3 regions of the Cellulosimicrobium sp. GQ32 genome follow, and region 1 is predicted to be linked to each of the others. Evidence: predicted binding sites of a transcription regulator. Region 1 holds the regulator's gene; each other region holds the start of a gene.
The links. The regulator Rex, encoded in region 1, represses fermentation and respiration genes when NADH is low (regulators of the CRP and FNR family bind a similar motif). The targets are predictions, from matches to a motif close to CTTGTGAANNNNTTCACAAG.
Positions count from the first base shown of each region.

Region 1 (6,206 bases):
CGGGACATCATGCCGCTTCCGGTGCCCCCGCGCCGCACCGGGGTCCGGTGACCGGTCCGTCGGGGCGGGCGCGCGCCGTCGGGCGCTACCGTGAGCCATGCCCACGACCGACCCCACGTCGTCGCCCGCCCCGACCGGTGCGGGCGCCGCGGCGCCCGGATCCTGCGTCGTGTGGAGCCCCGAGCTCCTCGGCTACGACTTCGGCCACGGCCACCCCATGGCCCCCGCGCGGCTCGACCTGACGATGGGTCTGGTGCGCGCGCTCGGTCTGCTCGACGGCGACGCGGCGCCCGCGGTGCTGCGACCCGAGCCCGCGAGCGACGACGTGCTGGAGCTCGTGCACGACCCCGAGTACGTCGCGGCCGTGCGCGCGGCGTCCGAGCACGGGACGCCCGACCCGGCCCGAGGGCTCGGCACCGAGGACGACCCGGTCTTCCCCGGGATGCACGAGGCGGCCGCCCGGATCGTCGCGGGCTCGTACGAGGCGGCGGGCCAGATCGCCGCCGGCCGCGTCGCGCACGGAGTGAACGTCGCGGGGGGCATGCACCACGCCAAGGCGGGCGCGGCGTCGGGCTTCTGCGTCTACAACGACGCGGCCGTCGCGATCCGCCGCCTGCTGGACGACGGCGTCGCGCGCGTCGCCTACGTGGACCTCGACGCGCACCACGGCGACGGGGTGGAGGAGGCGTTCTGGGACGACCCGCGCGTCCTCACGGTCTCCGTCCACCAGAGCGGCGCGACGCTCTTCCCCGGGACGGGTCACCCGACCGACGTCGGCGGACCCGGTGCCGAGGGGACGGCGGTCAACGTCGCGCTCCCGCGCCGCACCGACGGTGCCCGCTGGCTGCGCGCGGTCGACGCCGTCGTGCCGCCCGTGCTGCGCGCGTTCCGCCCCGAGGCGCTCGTCACCCAGCACGGGTGCGACGCGCACGGCGAGGACCCGTTGTCCGACCTCGACGTGTCAGTCGACGCGCAGCGCACCGCCCTCGGGTGGGTGCACGACCTCGCGCACGAGCTCGCCGACGGCCGGTGGCTCGCGCTCGGCGGCGGCGGGTACGCGATCGCGCGCGTCGTCCCGCTCGTGTGGTCGGCCGTCGTGGGGGAGGTCGTGCACCGGCCCGTGACGGCAGGCGAGCCGCTGCCGGAGGAGTGGCGCGCGCGCGTCGCCGAGGTCGCGGGGTTCGACGCGCCGCTCGCGTTCGGCCCGCCGGTCGACGTGCGGCGCTGGAGCAGCGGCTACGACCCGGACGACGACGTCGACCGCGCCGTCGCGGCCACGCGTCGCGCCGTCTTCCCGCTCCTCGGCCTGGACCCGCACTTCGACTGAGGTCGGTGGCGGGCGGCCCCTCCCGGGAGCGCTGCGGGCACCCACGGGCTGCGGCGTACCGGGGCGCGAGCGCGAGCGGGTAGTCTAGGGGGCGGATTTCTCTCGTGTTGGTCGGCTCGCGGCGCCCTCGTGGTCGCCGGGCGCCCCGATCAACCGTGGACCACACGCGGCCGGTCGACCGGTCGCCGACCGACACGCCGCTCGAGCATTGCGAGGACCGTATGGGCTCCGTCATCAAGAAGCGCCGCAAGCGCATGGCCAAGAAGAAGCACCGCAAGCTGCTTCGCAAGACGCGTCACCAGCGTCGTAACAAGAAGTGACGTCGCGCGCGTCCTGACGCGCCGACCCGCCGTCGAGCCCGGCCCCTCCCGAGGGGACCGGGCTCGACGTGTCTCCGGCGGTCACCGAGGTCGACCCCTGGGAGCGCGGGGTAGAGCCGTGGTTGGCCGAGGTAGAGCCGTGGTTGGCCGAGGTAGAGCCGTGGTTGGCCGAGGTAGAGCCGTGGTTGGCTGACGTGGAGCCCCCGTCGTGCCCGACGACGGTGGGTCGCCTCCCGGGGTCGGTCGCGCCTCCCCAGACCCTGGCGGTACGGGGGAGGTAGCCCGCGAGCAGTGGCCCGAGGCGCGCGACGACCCGGGTGAGACCCCGTCCACCCCACCCAGTCCCACGCCGTCGGTCACAAGAACCAGGCCTCTACCTCGCCGGACCAGGCCTCTACCTCGCCGGGCCAGGCCTCTACCTCGGCTGACCAGGGCTCTACCTCGGACTACCAGGCCTCTACCTCGCGTGACCAGGGTTCTCCCTTGTTGGGGTGAGGGCGCTGGCTCGGGGGAGCGGGGTGGTCAGAGGCGGGCGATGCGGCGGTCGACGGCGCGGCGGACCGAGCGCAGGACGAGGGCCGCGGCCCAGGCGGCGCCCGCCCAGCTCGCGGTGCGGACGCTGCTGCGGGCGACGCGACGACGCCGGCCGCGGAACTCGCGGATGGGCCAGCCGACGTCCTGCGCGTGCCGGCGCAGCCGCGCGTCGGGGTTGATGGGGCAGGGGTGCCCGACCGTCTCCATCATCGTGACGTCGTTGAGCGAGTCGCCGTAGGCGTAGGACGCCGCGAGGTCGATGTCCTCGCGCTCGGCGAGCGCGCGCACCCCGGCGGCCTTGGCGCGGCCGTGCATCATGTCGCCGACGAGGCGCCCCGTGTAGAAGCCGTCCTCGTGCTCCGCGACGGTGCCGAGCGCGCCGGTCGTGCCGAGGCGACGGGCGATGAGCTCGCCGATCTCGACCGGGGTCGCGGAGACGAGCCACACCTGGTGCCCCGCGGCGAGGTGCTCGTCGAGCAGGCGGCGGGTGCCGGGATAGATGCGCAGCGAGAGGACCGTGTCGTAGACCTCCTCGCCGATGGCCGTGACCTCGGCGACGGAGCGCCCCGCGATGAGCGCGAGCGCGCGCGACCGGATGCGGTCGATCTGCTGCTTGTTCTCGCCGAACATGAGGTAGCGCGCCTGGTGCACGGCGAAGCGCACGATGTCGAGCGTCGAGAAGAACTCGCGCTGGTACAGGGCGCGGGCGAGGTGGAACGACGACGCGCCACGGATGATCGTGTTGTCGACGTCGAAGAACGCGGCGGTGCGGTGCGCGGGGGCGGGCGAGGTGCGCCGCGCGGCGGGTGCGTCCTCGGGGTCCGTCGACCCGGGGGTCGGGACGGGGCCCGGACCGGAAGACGTCGCCATAGCCCCACTCTAGGCGTTCGTCGGACCGGTCCGGGGGCGGCCCCTCGTACCCTGGGAGGCGTGAGCACCTCCGACACCCCGGCTCCTCCCGTCCTCCTCTACGGCCGCGCGGGGTGTCACCTGTGCGACGACGCGCGCGCGGTCGTCGAGGCGGTGTGCGCCGAGGCGGGGGTCGCGTGGGCCGAGGTGGACGTGGACGCGCCGGGCGCGGACCCGGCGCTGCGCGAGCAGTACGGCGAGTACGTCCCGGTCGTGACGGTCGGCGGCGTCCAGCAGGGGTTCTGGCGGGTCGACGCGCGTCGGCTCGCTCGCGCGGTGGGTCGGATTTCGACGGCGCGCGCGGACCTGGGATGATTCCTCCCGGTGGAGCGCGACCGTCGACGAGGACGGTCCCAGGACGACGGGGTGACGGGTGGCTGAGCAGGTAGTCGGTGAGGTGACGGCGCCGGGTATCCCGAGCGCGACGGTGGCGCGGCTCCCGTCCTACCTACGGGCGCTGCGGGACCTCGTGGCGCGGGGAGTGGCGACGACGTCGTCGGTCGAGCTCGCGGAGCTCTCCGGGGTCGGTCCGGCGCAGCTCCGCAAGGACCTGTCGTTCCTGGGCTCGTTCGGCACGCGCGGCGTCGGCTACGACGTCGACTCGCTCGCGCAGTACATCACCGAGGCGCTGGGGCTCGTGGACGAGCACCGCATCGCGATCGTCGGGATCGGCAACCTGGGGCACGCGCTCGCGAACTACTCGGGCTACGAGCAGCGCGGCTTCCACGTCGCGGCTCTCCTCGACGCGTCACCGGACGTCGTCGGGACGCGGGCGGCGGGTCTCGTCGTCGAGCACGTCGACGTGCTCGAGGAGGTCGTGGCGCGCGAGAAGGTGTCGATCGTGGTCCTCGCGACGCCCGCGGCGCACGCGCAGTCCGTGGCGGACCGCGTCGTCGCGGCCGGCGTGCGGGAGATCCTCAACTTCGCGCCGCGCGCGCTCCAGGTGCCCGCGGACGTCGACGTGCGCGGTGTGGACGTCGGCAGCGAGCTCCAGATCCTCGCGTTCCACTCCCAGGCCCGCGCGCTCGCGGCGGCCCAGGACCGCTGAACGACGAGGGGCCGCGTGCTGGTGCACGCGGCCCCTCGGGCGGCACCCCTGCCGGTGGGTGCAGTGTTCCGGGGAAGGTCCCGGGAAGGGTCCCGGGAGTCGGTCGTCAGCCCTGCTTGATGGCCGAGACGTCGAGCGCGATCTTGATCTTGTCGCCGACGAGCACGCCGCCGGTCTCGAGCGCGGCGTTCCAGGTCAGGCCGAACTCCTTGCGGGAGATCTCGGTCGTCGCCTCGAACCCGGCGCGCGCGTTGCCGAACGGGTCGGTCGCGGTGCCCGCGAACTCGGTCTCGAGCTCGACCGGCTTGGTCACGCCGTTGATGGTCAGGTCGCCCGCCACGACGTAGTCGTCGCCGTCGCCGGAGATGCTGGTCGACGCGAAGCTCCACGTCGGCTTGTTCTCGGCGTCCCAGAAGTCCGCGCTGCGCAGGTGGTTGTCGCGGTTCGCGTCGCCCGTGCTCACGGACGCCGCGTCGAGCTCGGCGGTCACGGAGGTCGACTCGAGGTCGTCGCCCACGGTGATGGTGCCGGCCGTGATGGCGAGCGTGCCGCGCACCTTGGAGATGCCGGCGTGGCGGACCGTGAAGGCCGCCTGCGAGTGGGACGAGTCGAGGGCGTAGGTACCGGCGTTGAGTCCGGCGGGCAGCGGCGTGGCCATGGGTGCTCCTGAGGGGGTCGTGGGTCCCGGGGGACCGGACTTGGTTGAAGGTTCAACTTCGTACGAGCGTATCAACAGCAGGGGGTGATCCGTCTATTCCCGGTGGGGTGGAAGAATGTTCCGCGAGGTTCCGCCCCCGAACCGACCCCGTCCGCGAGCGCCCGAGGACCTATGACCAGCAACGACGTCGACGCCCAGCCGACGACGACCGGAAGCACCGCCGCGACCGCGAGCGAGCAGCCTCGCTGGCTCGACGCCGAGCAGCAGCGCCTGTGGCGCGCCTACCTCGACGGGACCGTGCGCTTCATCGAGTCGCTGGGGCGCGACCACGAGGAGCGGTCGGAGGTCTCGCTCAACGAGTACGAGCTCCTCGTGCGCCTCTCGGAGAGCCCCGACCACACGCTGCGCATGTCCGCGCTCGCCGACGGGCTCGCGCGCTCCCGCAGCCGCGTCACCCACACCGTGGCGCGCATGGAGGCGCGCGGGCTGGTCCAGCGCTCGGCGAGCACCGGCGACCGACGTGGGGTCAACTGCGCGATGACGCCCGAGGGCTACCGTGTGCTCGTGGCATCCGCCCCGGCGCACGTGGCCGCCGTGCGTCGGTTCATGGTCGACGTGCTCACGCCGGAGCAGTTCCGTGCGCTCGGCGAGGCGATGGCGGCCGTCGCCGAGGCGTGCAAGGCGGACCGCGACTCCTGACGCCGCGGTCGCCTCGGGGTCGTCCGAGGCGCGTCCCGGGAGCGTCTCGGGGCGACTGGTTCGCCGGTGCGGGTCCGGGCCCCGGAGTGCGGGACACTGGTACGCATGGTCTCCACCATCGTCCACCTCCTGCGCCACGGCGAGGTCCACAACCCCGACGGCGTCCTCTACGGCCGCATCCCCGGCTACCACCTCTCCGAGCGAGGCCACGAGATGGCCCGCCGCGTCGCTGCGCACCTCGCGGGCGAGCCCGGTCCCGACGGCGCGTCGCGCCCTCGTGCGGACCTTGCCGTCGTCGTCGCGTCGCCGCTCCAGCGTGCCCAGGAGACGGCCACGCCTGCCGCCGAGGCGTTCGGCCTCGAGCTCGGCACCGACGAGCGGCTCATCGAGGCCGCGAACCACTTCGAGGGCATGACCTTCGGCGTCGGGGACGGGTCGCTGCGCCACCCGCAGCACTGGCGCTTCCTGTGGAACCCGTTCCGGCCGTCCTGGGGTGAGCCGTACACCGAGCAGGTCGCGCGCATGCGAGCCGCGGTCGCGGACGCCCGGGACAAGGCCGCGGGCCACGAGGCCCTCCTCGTGAGCCACCAGCTCCCCGTGTGGCTCACGCGCCTGAGCTTCGAGAACCGCCGCCTGTGGCACGACCCGCGCAAGCGGCAGTGCTCGCTCGCGTCGCTCACGTCGCTGCACTTCGAGGACGACCGCCTCGTC
Region 1 covers NZ_JCAXEP010000001.1:45,850-52,055, reverse strand. Annotated here, with positions in the region: gene AC6CH9_RS00255 (acetoin utilization protein AcuC) at 98-1,327, shown strand; gene AC6CH9_RS00250 (30S ribosomal protein bS22) at 1,549-1,647, shown strand; gene AC6CH9_RS00245 (HAD family hydrolase) at 2,170-3,051, opposite strand; gene AC6CH9_RS00240 (glutaredoxin family protein) at 3,112-3,405, shown strand; gene AC6CH9_RS00235 (redox-sensing transcriptional repressor Rex) at 3,464-4,138, shown strand; gene AC6CH9_RS00230 (YceI family protein) at 4,245-4,796, opposite strand; gene AC6CH9_RS00225 (MarR family winged helix-turn-helix transcriptional regulator) at 4,968-5,495, shown strand; gene AC6CH9_RS00220 (histidine phosphatase family protein) at 5,601-6,206, shown strand, end outside.

Region 2 (6,206 bases), on a different contig from region 1:
AGCCGTCCAGGAACGACACGAACGACGCGAGGACCGCGACCACCAGCACCCGCTGCTGCACCGTCACCGACCCACCGTACGACTCGACTCTCATGCCGTCCTGACCGAGCGCGACGGTGAGGTGTGACGCGAGGTGGTCCGCGGAGCGACGACTCGACACCATACCTAGAGGTAGGTACGGTGGTCCGCATGACGACGACCGACGCCCGCGAGCGGCTCGTCGCGGCCGCGCAGGACCTGTTCTGGGCCCAGGGCGTCGGCGCGACCAGCCCACGCCAGGTCCTCGCCGCGAGCGGCGTGGGCCAGGGCAGCCTCTACCACCACTTCCCCACCAAGCACGACCTCGCCGCGGCCGCCGTGCGCGCCACGACGACGGCAGGCCTCGACGCCGCGCACCGCGACCTCGACGCGGGCGGGTCCGCCGTCGAGCGCCTGGTCCGCTACCTCGAGCGGCCGCGTCCCGCGCTCGCCGGGTGCAAGGTCGGGCGCCTCGTGAGCGACCAGGCCGTCATGGACGACGCCGAGCTCGCCGCGGAGGTCCGCGCCTACTTCCGCGGTCTCGTCAGCCTGGCCGCCACCGTCCTCACGGAGGACGGGCTGCCCGACGACGTGGCCCGCGACCGCGCGCACGCCGCCGTCGCGATCGTGCAGGGCGGGTACGTCCTCGCGCGCGCCCTCGTCGACCCTGACGCGATGACCGCCGCTGCGCGGGGTTTCGTCGCGCTGCTCGATCCCGGCCCGACCACCCCGGAGGACGCATGACCGACACCACCGACCGTCCGTCCCTGCGCGAGCGACTGCGTGCGCTGCCCGTGCTCGGCACCGACCTGCCCGGCCTCGACGTCGACGCGGCACCGGACGAGCCGAGCACGCTCTTCGTCGGCTGGCTCGAGGACGCGATCGGCGCGGGTCTGCCCGCACCGCACGCCGCGACCCTCTCGACCGCCGATGCGAGCGGCCGGGTCGACGCCCGGACGCTGATCCTCAAGGACGTCGACGGCGACGGCTGGGTCTTCGCGACGCGCGCCGACTCGCCCAAGGGCGTGGCGCTCGCGCAGAACCCGAACGCCGCGCTGACGTTCTTCTGGCGGGAGCACGGTCGCCAGGTCCGGGTGCGCGGGCCGGTCGTCCCGCTCGGCCACGAGGCGTCCGTAGCCGACTTCCTCGCCCGCTCCGAGTTCTCCCGCGCCACCGCGCTCGCCGGGCCGCAGAGTGCCCCGCTCGCGTCGCGGGCCGCCTACCGGACCGCGTGGGACGCCGCGCTCGCGCGGGTCCGCGCCGAGCCCGACCTCGTCCTCGACGCCTGGACCGCGTACGCGCTCGAGCCGACGAGCGTCGAGTTCTGGGCCTCCTCACCCGACGGCCAGGTCCGCCTGCGCTACACCGCGGCGCCCGACGCAGGCGCCGCGACCCCTCTCCCTTGGACGAAGGAGCTCCTGTGGCCGTGACGGACCCCACCGCACCCACCGCGCCGGACGTCGAGGAGGTACGTCGCGACGCGCGCGCCGCGCTCGACGCCGTCACGTCCGTGACGCGTGGCCTCGACGACGCCGGCCTCACGGGCCCGTCCGCACTGCCCGGCTGGTCGCGCAGCCACGTGCTCGCGCACGTCACGGCGATCGGCCAGGCGATGGCCCGCCAGGCGGAGCAGGCCGCCCACGGCGAGCTCGTCGAGGTCTACGACGGCGGAGCGGCCGGCCGCGAGGCCGGCATCCAGGCCGGCGCGCGCCGGTCGGTCGCGGAGCACGTGCACGCGCTCGAGTCGCTCGCCGAGCGTCTCGACGCCGCCTGGCCCGCCACCGGAGCGCCGGGCTGGAGCGCCCGCGTCACCTACCGCGACGGGACCGTCGTGGACGCGCTCGTCGCATGGTGGCGCGAGGTCCGCATCCACGCCGTCGACCTCGATGCCGGTCTCGGCCTCGACACCTGGTCGCGCGCGCTCGGACTCCACCTCCTCGACTTCCTCGGGGTCCGGCTCACGGACGACGTCCTGGTCGAGCTCCCCGCGGAGCCCACCGGACTCAGGGTGGGCCCGGCCGGCCTCCGCCTTGACGCCGAACCCGGGGTCGCTCCCCGCACAGAGACTCCCCTGGGGAGCGACCCCGGGATCGACGCGCGAGACGGCGTCGTCGTCCGGGGCCGCCTGACCGACGTCGCAGCCTGGCTCGCGGGCCGCACCCCCGACGCCGAGCCCGACGCCTTCCGCGGCGGCGAACCCACACCGATCCCCCAGATCGGCCCCTGGCCCTCGCCCTACTCCCCACCGAGGTAGAACGCTGGTCACGCGAGAGATAGCTCTGTGCACCGAGGTGGAGCCCTGTTCACGCGAGAGAGAACCCTGTTCCGCCAAGGGAGAACGGCGGTGGTTCTCAGGCCCGCCGCGCGACCCAGCGGCAACCCCCAGGCGACGGGCGGCGACGAGGCGGACGAACCGACACCGCGGGCGGTAGCCCGGGTGAGCAACGACCAGAGCAAGACGACGTAGGGCGGGGTGGGTGGTGGTGCCGCGTCGTGGCGGGCCTGGCGGGAGCGACGCGAGGAACGAGCGGCGCGGATGGTAGACGCGGCACCACCACCCACCCCGACCACCCAGGGCGACCACACGCCGTCGGGCAGGGTGACCACGGCTCTACCTCGCGCAACCACGGCTCTATCTCGCGCAACCACGGCTCTACCTCGCGCGACCACGGCTCTACCTCGGCGCGGAAAGGCGGCGCCACGAGGGGCGAGACGTCCGGCCTGTGCCGCTCGGGACGTTCGTCCCGCGAAAGTGTGACGCACGCCCGTGACGCACCGCACAGCTAGTGCACTCTTTCACAAGCGTAGAATCGGAGCGTGTCGAGTCGAGCGAGCAACCCCGCAAGCAGCGCAGACCAGATCGACGTAGCCCTCATCGGCGGTGGCATCATGAGTGCCACGCTGGGGGCTCTCCTCAAGGTCCTGGAGCCCTCCTGGACCGTGCGCATCTACGAGCGTCTGGACGCCGTGGCGCAGGAGTCGTCGAACCCGTGGAACAACGCCGGGACGGGTCATGCCGCCCTGTGCGAGCTGAACTACACGCCGGAGAAGGCAGACGGCTCGATCGACATCACCAAGGCGGTGAAGATCAACGAGCAGTTCGAGGTGTCGCGCGAGTTCTGGCACCACCTGCTCACGACGGGCGCCCTCCCGCGGCCCGCGAGCTTCATCTCCCGCACGCCGCACATGACGTTCGTGCGCGGCGCGGAGAACGTCGACTACCTGCGTCGCCGGTTCGAGACCTTGCGCCAGCACCCGCTGTTCAGCGAGCTCGAGTTCAGCGACGACCCCGCCGTGATCGCCGAGTGGGCGCCGCTCCTCGTCGCGGAGCGCGACGGCGACGAGCCGGTCGCGGCGACGCGCGCGACGAGCGGCACGGACGTCGACTTCGGTGCCCTCACCCAGCAGCTCGTCGACTACCTCGTCTCGCAGGGCACGCAGCTCTTCCTCGAGCACGAGGTGAAGAACCTCAAGAAGACGAAGGACGGCCGCTGGCGCCTGACGGTCAAGGACCGCTCGTGGAACGCCCCGAAGCGCCGCTCGACCGTCGAGGCCCGGTTCGTGTTCGTCGGCGCGGGCGGCGGCGCCCTGCCGCTGCTCCAGGCCGCGGGCATCCCCGAGGCCAAGGGCTACGGCGGCTTCCCGATCAGCGGCGAGTTCCTGCGCACCGACAGCCCCGAGCTCGTCGCGCAGCACCAGGCCAAGGTCTACGGCAAGGCCGACGTCGGCTCCCCGCCCATGTCCGTCCCGCACCTGGACACGCGGGTCGTCGAGGGCAAGACGTACCTGATGTTCGGCCCGTACGCCGGGTTCAGCCCCAAGTACCTCAAGAAGGGCAAGTACCTCGGGCTGTTCACGTCGCTGCGCCTGCACAACCTCGGCTCGATGGTCGGCGCGGGCCTGAAGAACCTCGACCTCACCCAGTACCTGGTCGGCCAGCTCCTCGCGAGCCCGGAGACCAAGTTCACGGCGCTCCAGGGCTTCATGCCGACGGCGCACCCGAAGGACTGGGAGACCATCACCGCGGGCCAGCGGGTCCAGGTGATCAAGAAGGACAAGGACGGCAAGGGCGTCCTCGAGTTCGGCACGGAGGTCATCGCTGCGGGCGACGGCTCCATCGCGGGCCTGCTCGGCGCCTCCCCGGGCGCGTCGACCGCCGTCCCCGCGATGATCGACCTGCTCGAGCGCTGCTTCCCCGCCCGCTTCACCAAGTGGCGCCCCGAGCTCGCCACGATGATCCCGAGCCTCGGCCAGGCGCCGTGGGAGGCCGAGGAGCTCGAGGGCCTGGACCAGCTCACGGGCGGCGCGGACGTCGACGCCGTCGGCTCGCGCGCCTGACCACGATCTGACGCCCCTCCCCCGCGACGGCCCGGACCTCCACGAGGTCCGGGCCGTCGTGCGTCCCACGCCCGGGCGCCGAGCCCGCCAGGCCGGTGCTCGTCCGCCCGTCGGCGGCCGGATGCTCCCACCGGTCTGCGCCGGCCTCCGGGACGGTCAGCGCGGGAGCCGCACGCGCCGCCCCGCGCGCGACGGTGCCGGCTCGGCAGGCGTCGCGGGAGCCGGCGGGAGTCCGCGGACGCCGTCCCGCACGGCGGGGTTCGGGACGACGCGCCGCAGCACGAGCTCGGTCGCGACCTCGTGCGGGTCGACCGGTCCGGGCTGACCGTCCGGGCGGGCGGCCACGGCCCGCAGGTCGGCGTCGAGGCGCTGCGCGTCGCGGTCCCAGCGCTCGCCGTGGACCGACCGGTCGCCCCAGGCGTCGGCGCCCGGCCAGGCGCCGTCGGACCCCGCGGGGAACCACGGGCGCGCGGGGTCCGCGCGCCGCACCGCGAGCGCCGCGACCGTCGGGCCGACGACGAGGAGAAGAACCACCACACCCCAGAAGATGTCCATGCCTCCACCTTGTCGTCGCACGTGCAGGGCGACGAGTGGCAGGACCGACACCTCTCGACAAGATCCCGCCACGGGCGTAGCGTGCCGTGCATGGTGCGTTCCGTCGCGGCCGTCGTGTGCGACGGCCTGGCCCCGTTCGAGTTCGGCGTCGTGTGCGAGGTGTTCGGCCTCGACCGCAGCGAGGACGGCGTCCCGTCGTTCGACTTCCGCGTGTGCGGACCGGTCGCCGGGCGCCCCGTGCGCACGTCGGTCGGCGCGCAGGTGGTCCCGGAGCACGGGCTCGACGCCACGGACGACGTCGACCTCCTCATCGTCCCGGCGATCCGCATCGGCTCGCACTACCCGCCCGAGGTGCTGGACGCGGTCCGGCGCGCGTCCGAGCGCGGCGCGCTGCTGCTCAGCGTGTGCTCCGGCGTCTTCGTGCTCGCCGCGGCCGGAGTGATCGAGGGGCGGCGCGTCACGACCCACTGGATGCACGCCGACGAGCTGCGTCGCCGGTACCCGAGCCTGGACATCGACCCGGACGTGCTGTTCGTCGACGACGGCAACCTCGTCACGAGCGCCGGGACCGCCGCGGGGATCGACGCGTGCCTGCACCTCGTGCGGCGCGAGCTCGGGGCCAAGGTCGCGAACACGATCGCGCGGCGCATGGTCGTGCCGCCCCAGCGTGACGGCGGGCAGCGCCAGTTCATCGAACGCCCGGTCCCGGACTGCGAGGAGGACTCGTTCGCCGAGCTGCTGGAGTGGATGACCGAGCACCTCGACGAGCCGCTCACGGTGCGGGACCTGGCGCGCCGGGCCCACACGTCGGAGCGCACGTTCGCACGCTCGTTCGTCGCCCAGACGGGCACGACGCCGCTCGCCTGGCTCACGTCGCAGCGCGTGGGGCACGCACAGTCCCTGCTCGAGGAGTCGACCCTGGACCTCGAGGAGGTCGCGCGGCGCTGCGGGTTCGGGTCCGCGGCGCTCCTGCGCCACCACTTCCGGCGCGCGGTCGGCATCACGCCGACGGAGTACCGCCAGACGTTCCGCTTCGCCGCCTGACGACGACGCGGCCCCCGAGGCTCCTGCGCGAGTTCTTCACGTCCCGCGCTCGCGCGCGCAACCTACGGTCCCGTAGGGTGGGGTGATCTGCACCACGAGCACCCGCTCACCTCCGCGGCTGGGAAGTCGACACCGACACCCTGCGAGGCCGCACATGACCTCTGCCGCAGTGCGCCCGGGCTTCCGGGCCACCCGTCCCCGCACCGACGAGCCGGGCGCCGTCACCAGCACCTACAGCGCGCTGTCGCGCA
Region 2 covers NZ_JCAXEP010000008.1:193,107-199,312, forward strand. Annotated here, with positions in the region: gene AC6CH9_RS14555 (MFS transporter) at 1-67, opposite strand, end outside; gene AC6CH9_RS14560 (TetR/AcrR family transcriptional regulator) at 190-762, shown strand; gene AC6CH9_RS14565 (pyridoxine/pyridoxamine 5'-phosphate oxidase) at 759-1,448, shown strand; gene AC6CH9_RS14570 (maleylpyruvate isomerase family mycothiol-dependent enzyme) at 1,445-2,272, shown strand; gene mqo (malate dehydrogenase (quinone)) at 2,836-4,356, shown strand; gene AC6CH9_RS14580 (hypothetical protein) at 4,513-4,911, opposite strand; gene AC6CH9_RS14585 (helix-turn-helix domain-containing protein) at 5,002-5,955, shown strand; gene AC6CH9_RS14590 (fatty acid desaturase family protein) at 6,110-6,206, shown strand, end outside.
Region 2: mqo (malate dehydrogenase (quinone)) is a predicted target of Rex. The motif match lies at 2,802-2,821, and genes of this name have one in related genera.

Region 3 (6,206 bases), on a different contig from region 1:
GACGTGCGGACGGCGGGGCCGGGAAGGATGACGGTCATGGTCGGCTCCTCAGCGTTCGTCAGAGCGCGCCGTGGAAGGTGCGCGAGAGCACGTCCAGCTGCTGCTCGCGCGTGAGGCGGACGAAGTTCACCGCGTAACCGGACACGCGGATCGTCAGCTGCGGGTAGTTCTCCGGGTGGTCCATGGCGTCCAGGAGCGTCTCGCGGTTCAGCACGTTGACGTTCATGTGGTACCCCTCGGACCCGATGTAGGCGTCCAGGAGGCCGGCGAGGTTGGTGACCTGCTCCTCCTTGGTGCGCCCGAGGCCGCTCGGCACGACCGTGTTGGTCAGCGAGATGCCGTCCTGCGCCTCGTCGTACGGCAGCTTGGCCACCGACAACGCCGACGCGAGCATGCCGTGCGTGTCGCGCCCGTTCATGGGGTTGGCGCCGGGGGCGAACGGCTCGCCGGCGCGACGACCGTCGGGCGTGTTGCCCGTCGCCTTGCCGTACACGACGTTCGACGTGATGGTCAGCACCGACTGCGTCGGCACCGCGTCGCGGTAGGTCGGGTGCGTGCGCACCTTCGCCATGAACCGCTCGACGAGGTCGACGGCGATCGCGTCGGCCCGGTCGTCGTCGTTGCCGAAGGTCGGGTACTCGCCCTCCGTCACGTAGTCGACGACGATCCCGCGCTCGTCGCGGACGACGGAGACCTTCGCGTGCTTGATCGCCGACAGCGAGTCCGCCGCGACGGACAGGCCCGCGATGCCGCACGCCATGGTCCGCAGCACGTCCTTGTCGTGCAGCGCCATCTCGATGCGCTCGTACGCGTACTTGTCGTGCGACCAGTGGATGCAGTTGAGCGCCTCGACGTAGGTCTCGGCGAGCCAGTCCATCGTCGCGTCGAACTTCGCCATGACGTCGTCGAAGTCGAGCACGTCGCCCTCGACGGGCGCCGCCACGGGCGAGACCTGCTTGCCGGAGATCTCGTCGCGGCCGCCGTTGATCGCGTAGAGCAGCGTCTTGGCGAGGTTCACGCGAGCGCCGAAGAACTGCATCTGCTTGCCGACCCGCATCGGGGACACGCAGCACGCGATCGCCGCGTCGTCGCCCCAGTGCTGGCGGATGAGCTCGTCCGACTCGTACTGCACGGCCGAGGTGTCGATCGAGACCTGCGCGCAGTAGTCCTTGAAGCCCTGCGGCAGCTCCGGGCTCCAGAAGACCGTCATGTTCGGCTCGGGTGCCGGGCCGAGGTTGTAGAGCGTCTGGAGGAACCGGAACGAGTTCTTCGTGACGAGCGGGCGCCCGTCCTCGCCCATGCCGCCGATCGTCTCGGTGACCCATGTCGGGTCGCCGGAGAACAGGGCGTCGTACTCGGGCGTGCGCAGGAACCGCACGATGCGCAGCTTGATGACGAAGTCGTCGATGATCTCCTGCGCCTCGGACTCCGTGATGCGGCCGGCCTCGAGGTCACGGTCGATGAACACGTCGAGGAACGTCGACGTGCGGCCGAGCGACATCGCGGCGCCGTTCTGCTCCTTCACCGCGGCGAGGTAGGCGAAGTAGAGCCACTGCACGGCCTCGCGGGCCGACGTCGCGGGCCCGGAGATGTCGTAGCCGTACGAGGCGGCCATCTCCTTGAGCTCGCCCAGCGCGCGGATCTGCTCCGCGTGCTCCTCGCGCTCGCGCACGACCTTCTCGCTGAAGGGCTGCGTGTCGAGCCCGAGCTTGTCGAGCTTCTTCGCGGCGATCAGCGCGTCCACGCCGTAGAGCGCGACGCGGCGGTAGTCGCCGATGATCCGGCCGCGGCCGTAGGCGTCGGGCAGGCCCGTGATGATGTGCGAGCTGCGGGCTGCGCGCACGTTCGGCGGGTAGACGTCGAACACGCCCTGGTTGTGCGTCTTGCGGTACTCGGTGAAGACCTTGCGCAGGGTCTCGTCGACCTCGTAGCCGTAGGTCTGGAGCGCGCCCTCGACCATGCGCCAGCCGCCGTTCGGCATGATCGCGCGCTTGAGCGGGGCGTCGGTCTGGAGACCGACGATCACCTCGTGCGCCTTGTCGATGTAGCCCGGCGCGTGCGCCGTGATGCCGGCGGGCGTGTGGGTGTCGACGTCGTAGATCCCCATCTCCCGCTCCTCCGGGAACATGGCGGACAGCGTGCTCCAGATGCCCGTCGTGCGCTCCGTGGGGCCGGCGAGGAACGACGCGTCGCCCGTGTACGGGCGGTAGTTGCGCTGGATGAAGTCGCGCACGTCGACCGTGTCGCGCCACGGGCCGTCGGTGAAGCCCTCCCACGCGGGGACGTGCGCGGTGTCGTGCTGCGGGTCGACGCTGCTCTCCACCGCACGGCCGCCGCTCGTCGTGCCGGGTGCCTCGGAAACGCTGGTCATCTGGACCTCCCTCGTGCCTGACGCGCGGGTCCGCGCGCCGGCCGGACCCGCCGGTCTCGCGAGGCCTCGGGTGGAGGCCCTCGACCGAGGTTCCGACGGGCTCCTTCGCCACCTCCAGGCTAGGTTCACGACGCTCCCCGCGGAGGAGTTTCGGGGTGTCCGGGGACCTAGGTCCCGAGCCGGGCGGGACCCCGCAAGATCGTTGATATCTCGCGGTTCCCGCCCCATCGACATCCCCTCGCGACCAGCCCTTGTGATGACCTTCACAAGGGCTGGGAACCCCGCGACGACCGCGGCAGCACGCGCCCGTGACGTACGACACGGACGCGCGTCACACCCTCGCCCGACGTGCTCCCGGCTTCCGTGTGAGACTGCCCGGGTGAAGCGCACCGTAGGGGTCGAGGAAGAGTTCCTGCTCGTCGGCGACGACGGGCATCCGGTAGCCCGGGCCGCGGAGGCCCTCGAGGCGTCCGGCACCGACGACAAGGGCGGCGGGACCGGCTCGCTCGAGTCGGAGTTCATGGAGGAGCAGCTCGAGACCGCGACGCACCCGCGTCGCGAGCTCGACGACCTCGCGACGGAGATCCGCGAGGGCCGTCGCCGCGCCCAGGAGGCCGCGGACCGCGTCGGCGCCCGGGTCGCCGCGCTCTCGACGTCTCCCCTCCCGTTCGAGGGCACGACGGTGTCCCGCCTGCGCTACCTCGAGGCGCGCGCCGCGTTCGGCCTCACGGCGCGCGAGCAGCTCACGAGCGGGTGCCACGTGCACGTCGCCGTCGCGGACGACACCGAGGGCGTCGCCGTCCTCGACCGCATCGGGCCGTGGCTCTCCACGCTCCTCGCGCTGAGCACCAACTCCCCGTTCTGGCAGGGCCAGGACAGCGGGTACGCGAGCTTCCGGTCCCAGGTCTGGTCCCGCTGGCCCACCTCGGGCCCGACCCGGGCGTTCGGCACGCCCGAGGCATACCGGGCGGCCGTCGACGGGCTCGTCGCGACCGGCACGATCCTCGACGAGAACATGGTCTACTTCGACGCGCGGCTGTCCTCGCGCTACCCGACGGTCGAGATCCGCGTCGCCGACGTGTGCCTCGACCCCGACACGGCGACGCTCCTGGCAGCCCTCAGCCGCGGCCTCGTCGAGACGGCGGCGCGCGAGGCCGCGGACGGCGTCGCGCCTCCGGAGCTGCGCCCCGAGATCCTGCGGACCGCGTCGTGGCGCGCCGGGCGTTCGGGCCTCGAGGAGGACCTGGTCTCCCCGCTCACGTGGCGCCCCGCTCCGGCGCACGACGTCGTCGGGCTGCTCGTCGCGCACGTGCGGGACGCGCTCGTCGACGCGGGCGACCTCGACGCCGTGACGGAGCTCCTCGGGCGCCTCTGGGCGGGCGGGAACGGTGCCCAGCGCCAGCGCGCGTGGCACGCCGCGTCCGGCGGCGACCTGCGTGCGGTCGTCGAGCAGGCCGTCGAGGTCACGCACTCCTGACGCCCGGCCCGGCGGTGAGCCGGCGGCCGTGCGCCGGCGCGCACTACGGCGCGGTGAGCGCCGCCTCCCGGGCGCAGGCGACGACGTCGTGCACCGTCGCCCCCAGGACGTCGGGCAGCGGCCCGCCCGTCCACGCGCGCCCGTGGGAGACCCAGCCGGTGCGCGTGCCGGCGGCCCGGCCGGCGGCGACGTCGGCGTGCGCCGCGTCCCCGACCATCCAGACCTGCGCACGGTCGGCGTCGGCCGCGCCGACCCGTTCGAGCGCGACCTCCAGGAGCCGCGGGTCCGGCTTGTCCACGCCCTCCTCGCCCGACACGACGACGGCGTCGACGTGCGCCTCGATCCCGCAGCGGGCCAGCTTGCCGCGCTGCTGCGCGGACGTCCCGTTCGTCACCACGACGACCGCGTCGCCGTCGGCGCGCAGCGCGTCGAGCAGGGCGAGCACGCCGTCGTACGCGCGGACGTGGTCGAGGATCCCGGCGCGGAAGCGGTCGACCGCGGCGAGCAGGTCCTCGTCCCAGCCGAGGCGGTCGACGATCACGCGCGCCACGTCGGTCTTGACCGCGAAGCCTCCCTGGTCGGCGGCGACGATCGCGGCGAGGTCGGAGGCGGCGCGTCCGGCGCGCGCGACGGCGTCGGCCGCCCAGGCGGCGAACGCGTCGTCGCGGCCGACGAGCGTGTTGTCGAGGTCCAGGAGCCAGATCACGCCCGGACCCTAGCGCGGACGACCCGGGCGCCGCCCGGACGTCCGCGGCGGGCGCCCCGACGCCGACGGCTCAGCCGCGCGTGAGCGCGGCGAGCGCGTCCAGGACGTCGCGCGCGACGTCGGCCGACGTGAGCCGGTTGGCCGACGCGACCTGGTCCCGGGTCGCGTGGTCCAAGAACTGGGCGGGCAGCCCGAGCGCGTGCACCGGCGTGCGGACGCCGCCCTCGAGCGAGCGCTGGGCGAGGAGGGCGCCCACGCCGCCGTCGGCGACGCCGTCCTCGACGCTCACGACGAGGTCGTGCTCGCCGGCGAGCTTGACGAGCGCGCTCGGCATCGGCAGGACCCAGGTCGGGGACGCGACGGTGACGTCGACCCCGTGGGCCGTGAGCGACTCCGCCGCGTCGAGCACGACCCGCGCCATGGATCCGGGGCCGACGAGCAGGACCCGAGCGCGGGGGCCGGAGGCCTGCGGAGCGGTCGCCGGCGCCTCGCCCGGCACCGCGAGCAGGTCCACGCCGTCCACCGTGTCGACGGCGGGCAGCGGGTCCCCGAGCGCCCCCTTGGGGTAGCGCACGACCGTGGGGGCGTCGTCCACGTCCACGGCCTCGCGCAGCGCCGTCCGCAGCGTCTCCTCGTCGCGCGGCGCGGCGAGCCGCAGACCGGGCACGACGCGCAGCATCGCCATGTCCCACATGCCGTTGTGGCTCGCGCCGTCGTCGCCCGTGATGCCCGCGCGGTCGAGGACGAACGTCACGCCGGCCTTGTGCAGCGCCACGTCCATGAGGACCTGGTCGAACGCGCGGTTGAGGAACGTCGCGTACACGGCGACGACGGGGTGCAGCCCCGCGAACGCCATGCCCGCCGCGGAGGTGGCCGCGTGCTGCTCGGCGATCCCGACGTCGAACGTGCGCTCCGGGAACGCCTGGGCGAACGGCTTGAGGCCGACCGGCTCGAGCATGGCCGCGGTGATCGCGACCACGTCGGACCGGCGGCGTCCGATCTGCACGATCTCGTCCGCGAAGACGCTCGTCCAGCCGAAACGGGACGGCGCGACGGGGAGGCCGGTCTCGGGATGGATCTTCCCGACGGCGTGGAAGCGGTCGGCGACGTCCTGCTCGGCGGGCGTGTACCCGCGCCCCTTCTCGGTGATCGCGTGCACGATCACGGGCGCCCCGTACGCCTTGGCCCGGCGCAGCGCGTGCTCCATGGCCTCGACGTCGTGGCCGTCGACGGGGCCGACGTACTTGATGCCGAGGTCCTCGAACATCCCCTGCGGGGCGACGACGTCCTTGAGGCCCTTCTTCAGGCCGTGCAGCCACTCGTAGGCGAACCGACCCGGCGCGCCGGACCGGTTGAGCGTGCGCTTGCCCCACTGGAGGAAGTTCTCGTAGCCGTGCGTGGTGCGCAGCGTCGACAGGTGGTGCGCGAGCCCGCCGATGGTCGGCGAGTAGGAGCGGCCGTTGTCGTTGACGACGACCACGAGGCGCCGGTCCTGGCCCTCGGCGATGTTGTTCAGCGCCTCCCAGGCCATGCCGCCGGTGAGGGCGCCGTCGCCGATGACCGCCACGACGTGCCGGTCGGTGAGACCCCGCACGACGTTCGCCTTCGCGATGCCGTCGCCCCACGAGAGCGCGGTCGACGCGTGCGAGTTC
Region 3 covers NZ_JCAXEP010000002.1:460,019-466,224, forward strand. Annotated here, with positions in the region: gene pflA (pyruvate formate-lyase-activating protein) at 1-38, opposite strand, end outside; gene pflB (formate C-acetyltransferase) at 59-2,371, opposite strand; gene AC6CH9_RS05855 (carboxylate-amine ligase) at 2,751-3,848, shown strand; gene AC6CH9_RS05860 (HAD family hydrolase) at 3,892-4,554, opposite strand; gene dxs (1-deoxy-D-xylulose-5-phosphate synthase) at 4,625-6,206, opposite strand, start outside.
Region 3: pflB (formate C-acetyltransferase) is a predicted target of Rex. The motif match lies at 2,622-2,641, and genes of this name have one in related genera.